DNA from 3 places in the Pseudoalteromonas sp. C2R02 genome. Region 2 is predicted to be linked to each of the others. Evidence: predicted binding sites of a transcription regulator. Region 2 holds the regulator's gene; each other region holds the start of a gene.

What was found. Region 2 encodes LexA, which represses DNA repair genes until DNA is damaged. Its sites were predicted from a motif close to TACTGTATNNNNATACAGTA; they were not measured.
Region 1: the regulator LexA is predicted to act here: its motif matches at 1,347-1,366, upstream of ruvC (crossover junction endodeoxyribonuclease RuvC).
Region 3: the regulator LexA is predicted to act here: its motif matches at 1,214-1,233, upstream of KO527_RS00045 (YebG family protein).

What each region holds. Positions count from the first base shown of each region.
Region 1 covers NZ_JAHKQC010000051.1:6,884-9,159, forward strand. The annotation lists gene KO527_RS23965 (HlyD family efflux transporter periplasmic adaptor subunit) at 1-1,136, opposite strand, end outside; gene ruvC (crossover junction endodeoxyribonuclease RuvC) at 1,415-1,936, shown strand; gene ruvA (Holliday junction branch migration protein RuvA) at 1,958-2,276, shown strand, end outside.
Region 2 covers NZ_JAHKQC010000057.1:16,955-19,230, forward strand. The annotation lists gene plsB (glycerol-3-phosphate 1-O-acyltransferase PlsB) at 1-537, opposite strand, end outside; gene lexA (transcriptional repressor LexA) at 712-1,329, shown strand; gene coxB (cytochrome c oxidase subunit II) at 1,829-2,276, shown strand, end outside.
Region 3 covers NZ_JAHKQC010000001.1:6,245-8,520, reverse strand. The annotation lists gene KO527_RS00055 (CAP domain-containing protein) at 1-387, opposite strand, end outside; gene KO527_RS00050 (hypothetical protein) at 514-816, shown strand; gene KO527_RS00045 (YebG family protein) at 888-1,196, opposite strand; gene KO527_RS00040 (ComEA family DNA-binding protein) at 1,387-1,683, shown strand; gene KO527_RS00035 (DUF6170 family protein) at 1,749-2,048, opposite strand; gene dsbB (disulfide bond formation protein DsbB) at 2,060-2,276, opposite strand, start outside.

The DNA.
Region 1 (2,276 bases), on a different contig from region 2:
ACGGTAACTTGCTCTGCGAACCTGCCATCACTGCTGACTTTATATAGTGAAGAAGTACTTTGACTTTGAGCAAATAACGGCCTATCTATAAATAAAGTGTTGGCAATATAGGATATTTTAATTTCACCATCGACTGTAAGATCTGGTCTTGCATCACTTGGTAAATTATCAGTAAAAGAGACATCAACTTGTACGCTGCCGTTCACTACTGCGGGATCTACTCTTGAAACTGTGCCAAATACCTTATTATTACGTGTATCTATAATGACTTTTTGACCTATTGCGACATCTCTAATTTGAATTTCAGGTATTTTCAGTTCGGCTATTAAATCATTTTTTCGGGCGAGTTTAGCGATATTACCGCCCATATTGACTCTTTGACCAGCTTCTACTGGCACTTCTTGAACTACACTATCTAATGTTGCCACTACCATTAAACTATCAACTTGTTGTTGTGCGCGTTCTAATGTTTTTGTCATTTTATTCAATCGTGCTTGTCGCGCATTACTTTGTACTATGATGTTTTGTTTAACTTTTTCTAAACGTGCAGATTGTAGTTCTAACCTTTGACCTAATTGTATTGTTTCAAGTCGGGTTTTTTCATAATCAATTTTAGAAATAACGCCTGAACCGCTTTGATAAAGCTGTTCTTGTGCATCTTGTTTAAGTTTACTGCTTTCATAATTTAACTTGGCATCTAACATTAATGATTTTTGATCTAATAAAAGGGCTTCTTGTTCAACTTTAGCCGCTTCACTTTCAGCGATTTTTGCCTCAAGTTCCCACTTGGTTTCTTCAAGTAGTTGTTCCAATTGAGGGTTACTTAATTTAACTATTAATTCGCCTTTTTTAACAGATTTACCCGCTTTCACAATGACCTTTTCAACTCTTGCTTCTACATTGGAAGATAACCATTGAATATCTCTGGGAACTAAAATTCCAGAGCCTCTTACTGATACTGAAAATTCACCACGTTTTACAGAATCTGTAACAATTTGATTTGAATCTATAGAAAAACTAGCTTGTGCTAAATACCATAAGTAATAAATAGCGCTCGCGACTACTATAAAAACTAAGGCCCAAATTAAAAACTGTGTGTATTTAGGTTTCTTTTGCGGTGTTCTCGATATATCCAAAATACGGCTCCATTTAAATAAGTACATTTCTTTAATATCATAGAGCAGAGAGTGTGCCATATTTGTAAGTTGTTGTTATTTTTGGTGATAAGTCTGTTTTTTTATGTTTTGCAATATGATGTCCCATGCATGGGATGTGTATATTTTGAAATATCCCATGAATGGGATTTTTTATCTTTAAATAAACTAGATGATATTTAAATCACAATGCACTGGTAATTTATACAGTTATAAGCCATTATCCCCAATATTATGTGTATTAAAGATTTAGGATCCTCTTGGCAATCATTTTAGCGATAGATCCAGGCTCTCGATTAACTGGATATGGTGTTATTGAACAAAAAGGTAGTCGGTTTACTTATTTAGGCAGCGGTTGTATTCGTCTAGGGGGAGGTCCTATCCCTGAACGTTTGAAAATGATCTACCAAGGTGTCACGCAACTGATAGAACAATTTAAACCTGATACATTTGCGATAGAGCAAGTGTTTTTAGCGCATAACCCAGATTCAGCTTTAAAATTAGGCCAAGCAAGGGGGGCAGCGATTGTTGCTGCTACTATGGCTGATTTACCTGTGACTGATTATTCAGCTAGGCAAATAAAACAAGCTGTTGTGGGAACAGGTGGAGCAGATAAAAAACAAGTACAACATATGGTTAAAGCAATTTTAAAACTCCCTGCATTACCGCAAGCAGATGCAGCCGATGCATTAGCTATCGCTATGTGTCATGGACACTCTCAGCAGAATTTAATTAAACTTGCTGGTCAGGCTAAAAAAGTTGTTCGCGGACGATTAAGATAAAAAATATTAAAAGGTAAAATAATGATAGGACGATTGAGCGGAATTCTAATAGAAAAGTTGCCACCTGAAATTTTATTAGATGTGAATGGTGTTGGCTATGAAGTGCAGTTACCTATGACGAGCTTTTACAATTTACCTGCAGAGGGCAAAACAGCCACAGTTTATACGCATTTTATTGTCAGAGAAGACGCGCAATTACTATATGGTTTTAATAATAAAACTGAGCGAGCATTGTTTCGTGAATTATTAAAAGCAAATGGTGTGGGTCCAAAGCTCGGTTTAGCTATTTTATCTGGCATGTCAGCTGAGCAATTTGTAAGATGTGTTCAGAATGAAGATG
Region 2 (2,276 bases):
TGCATCAACAGCTTGGCTAAAGCGAATCATGTTATCTCTACCAGAAAATATTACAACGAGTAACTTTCTTAGCCAGCTAGGACTTAAAGAGTGCGATAATAAAGTACCTAAACCTGGCTTTTCTTTACCTGGATCTCTGCCCCATAATATGGTGACTGGAATAATTTGCACCGTTTGTTCTGGGTTTTCTCGCAAAGCTTTAAATATTATTTCACCTTGCTCTAACGCATTTGTTTTTTTTCTTTTTGAGCCAAATAAAGGCGCCGGATTTGATAATGGGATTAAGCTTGGCAGCGAGTAGTCACCTAAGATCTGATTTTTTCTTGGGTTAGGTAAACCTAGCTTTTTACATTGATGACCTAACGCAGCTAAATCGCTGTGAGAATTAAGTCTTGTAATGTAAAAGGTCGGCAAATTGGTTTTAAGGCCTAATTGTGAGCAAGGGTCTTCAGGAAGTAATTTGCTTTTTACAAAAATGCTATTTGTTAACTTTGCTAGAAAGTTAAATCCTGTATTTATAAAAGAAAAAAACGCCATTGGTCCACCTAAGAAAAAAGTTTGCGCAAGGATATCAGTAATTCAACATTTATTATAGAACTGGACAGACCATTAAGCTTTATCAAGAGTAAAATATCTTTTAAATACTTGTTTGCCATTTCAAAATAACTGTATATACTCACAGTAACATGTACTGTATGGAAACCCAGTTGTATGCGACCGTTAACAAAACGACAAACACAAATTTTAGAACTAATTAAGGTATTTATCAAAGATACCGGTATGCCTCCTACAAGGGCTGAAATAGCGCAATCTCTCGGGTTTCGTAGTGCAAATGCAGCTGAAGAGCATTTAAAAGCTTTAGCTAAAAAAGGTGTTATTGAAATGGTGCCAGGTGCTAGCCGAGGTATTCGCGTAGTTGAAGAAGAACAACCTGAGCAACTTGGTTTACCTTTAATAGGTCAGGTCGCTGCTGGTTCACCGATACTTGCACAAGAGCATGTTGAAAGCCATTATGAAGTTTCAGCTGAATTATTTAAACCTGCGGCTGACTTTTTATTACGTGTAAATGGCATGAGTATGCGGGATATCGGCATAATGGATGGCGATTTATTAGCGGTTCATAAAACCCAAGTTGCCAATAATGGACAGGTTGTTGTTGCTCGTGTAGGCGATGACGTAACCGTTAAACGCTTTGAAAAAAAGGGCAGCCAAGTACTTTTGCATCCTGAAAACGAAGACTTTTCTGATATTGTAGTTGATTTAGAGAGTGAGTCTTTTGACATTGAAGGTTTAGCGGTGGGTGTTATAAGAACAGCCGATTGGATGTAATATAAATTTACACTAACTCATTAACGCTAATATTATTGAATAAATGAATATTAGCGTTTTTTATTATTTTTAAAATCATATTGTTACAAACAAAACTCTTCAAATACAATTAATGCTAATAAAAATCAATTAAACACTGTTTTGCAATAATTAATATGCCTTTTTTAGGCTGTATCCCTTACATTTATGGCTTTCCACTAAAGCCCTCTTCTTGAATTTTTCTAATTAACTTACTGATTTAACAAATTTATCAAAAATATCTTTGTTATTTTTTTGTTAAAACTTGCACAAATAACAATCATGGACTATTTGGTTATAGAGCTGTTTAAAATAAAATTTATTTAAAGCGGTAATAAAAAATATATCAAAATAAATACCAATAATAATAGTGAAATGGCAAAAAGCATTTGAAGTTTAATTTAATTACCTGGTCTGAGGTGGTTTTATTCGATTGATATCTTAGCCATTTCTTTGCTTTAAGCATAAAAGGAGATGTCACATGGGTGTCGTGCGCTTTACCTTGTGGCTTATATTGCTTATCCCTCAATTAAGTTTTGCAAATAGCTCGCTTAATATGAGAACTGGAGTAACCGATATAAGTGAAAACGTTTATCAACTGCATATGATCATTTTTATGATTTGTTGTGTGATAGGCATAATTGTCTTTGGCCTGATGTTTTGGGCTATATTCCGTCATAGAAAATCAAAAGGGGCAAAGCCAGCCCAATTTCATGAAAGTACAAAAATAGAAATATTATGGACTGCAATTCCTTTTATTATATTAATAGGCATGGCAGTACCGGCTACTAAAGCATTGATTGCTATGGAGGATACTTCAAAAGCAGATCTGACCATAAAAATAACCGGATCTCAGTGGAAGTGGCACTATGAATACCTGACTTATGAAGGTAAAAAGGGAGATGTGGATTTCTATTCCATTATGTCTA
Region 3 (2,276 bases), on a different contig from region 2:
TAATAGATGTGTTGCATGAGATTTTGACCCTTTGAAACCAGCCCAAACATTTACCGAACTTTCTTGACCGCCGGCTAATGCCTCAACTTGATTTGCCATTCCTATGCCATAATAGTCAGGTAGGGGAAAGTTTTGATCTCTCAAGCGCCTATTTGCCCCACTGTGTATTACCCATCCTGATTCAGCCATTTCTTTAACTTTAATTGTAGCCGCTCTAGTAAGTCTGGCATCGCAGGTTAGGTGGTGCCTTAATTGAGTTGAGTCATTTATAATTAACTGTGTTAATTCTTGAGCTTGGATGTTGTTTCCACATTCATTGTCTTGATTACAAAATGATGAAAAAGATAGTGTTAGCATTGAAAAAAATATTGAATTTTTGAAAAACATGTTTTTAAACTAAATTAATGTAATTCTGATACATTAACACAAAATTTAACAATATGGTTTTCGAAAAGTGAAATCAATTTACCAAGCTGTTAAAATACAGCTAACAATTAATGAGAGAGAATAGTTATGTCAGCATTTTGGAATTTTAGAGTTATTTTGTGTGAAGCTGATGGTGATAATGAAGCTTTGTATCAAATCCATGAAGTAGAATATAACCTTAAAGGTAAAGCGGTTAACTGGTCAGAAACAAGCGTCGCACCTTATGGTAAAAGTCTAAATGAATTACAAGAAGATGTTTCGCGCCAACAAAGTGCATTTGAAAAGCCTATTCTAAAACTAAAACGTAAACAACGTGGATATGAATTAGTGGATGTTGCAACGGGAGATGATGCGTTTTCTGAAATCCCAGAAGGTTTAATTCAAGAATAGTAAGCTATTCTTGTTGTGATATAAAAAAAGCGCATATGCGCTTTTTTTATGTCTGAAATTAAGTGTCAAAACTAGGCTTGTTTAATATCGGTCACATTTTCAGCTTTGTTAGTATCAGCTTTCTTTTCTTTTGCTGCTTTTTCAGCAGGTGCTTTATTACCTTTTAAGGCACTCATAAATAATTCTTTATTTTTAGCTATTTCAAGTGCTAAAGTCTCAACTTGCTGTTCACTTAAAGCAACATCAATTTTTTCTAACATTTGCTCCATTGATTCAGCGATATCGAGCATTTTGTCGTAGGCATCAGCATCTTTTTTGCTGGTAAAGGTCATACGCTCCACTCCATTTCTTTCAACCACATATTTGATAACAACAGCCATTATTTATTCCTACAGTACACTGGTTTTTTATACAGTAAACTTTACAGGGTAAAATTTCAAGTCACAAAAGCATTTATTATATTATTTTTGACAAATAGAGAGTTATATTCTTTATTTAAAGGGAAGGTTTTGTACCTTTTATAGTTAACTGTTAATTATCGTCCAAAGATGGACGTCATGGAGGAAGAACATGAAGTTTAATACACTTATCGTTATTATATTTACCCTATTAATGAGTGCGCCTGTTACGGTACTGGCAAAAAGTTCTGCTGAAAAAGAAGTTGTTGTAAATAACCAATTAATCAACCTTAATACAGCCGATCAAAAAGCGTTAGAGCTACTACCCGGAATTGGTAAATCTAAAGCTGCTGCGATTATCTTATATAGAGATGAAAATGGTCATTTTAAATCAATAGATGATTTAAAAAACGTACAAGGTTTAGGTAAAAAGGCCGTTGCGAAATTAGATGGGAAAGTGAGGTTTTAGGTTTTCATAAAATAAAACTAAGCTGTATTTAAATGTTTGATCACTTAAATACAGCTTTTTAATGGTTATGACTGCTCGAGTATCTCTGTTTTAGCTTTGCTGATATGTTTCTTGGCACAATATAGTGTTATCGGAGTCGTAATTAACGGGTAACAAAAACCGACTATTAACAGGTAAATAAGAATCTCCCAGCTGTCAATTTTCGCTAAAATTAAAAATATAGGCGTTAACAATACGAGCTTAATTATATTTAAAACTGTTTTTTGTGGTACCGATAAATAGCTCAGTGCTAAACGAATTATTTGAGCGCGCTGTGTGTATTTTAACCCTTCTAATCCTGGAATATTTCTTGATGTAAAGTACATGGTCGCTCCTGCTAAATGCGTTTTTTAAATAAGTTTGTAGATATCATAGTGATCAAAATCAAGCTATAAATACCAAAGATAATTTGCATCCATACAGGCATAGATAAACCTAAAAATTGCCAGCTGATCTCACCACAATCCCCTGGTGCGGCAAAAAAGCTTGGGATCCATTCATGTAATGGCATAAAGCTTGGGAAGTTTGGAATGATGTCACACGTAAAAGCAAAG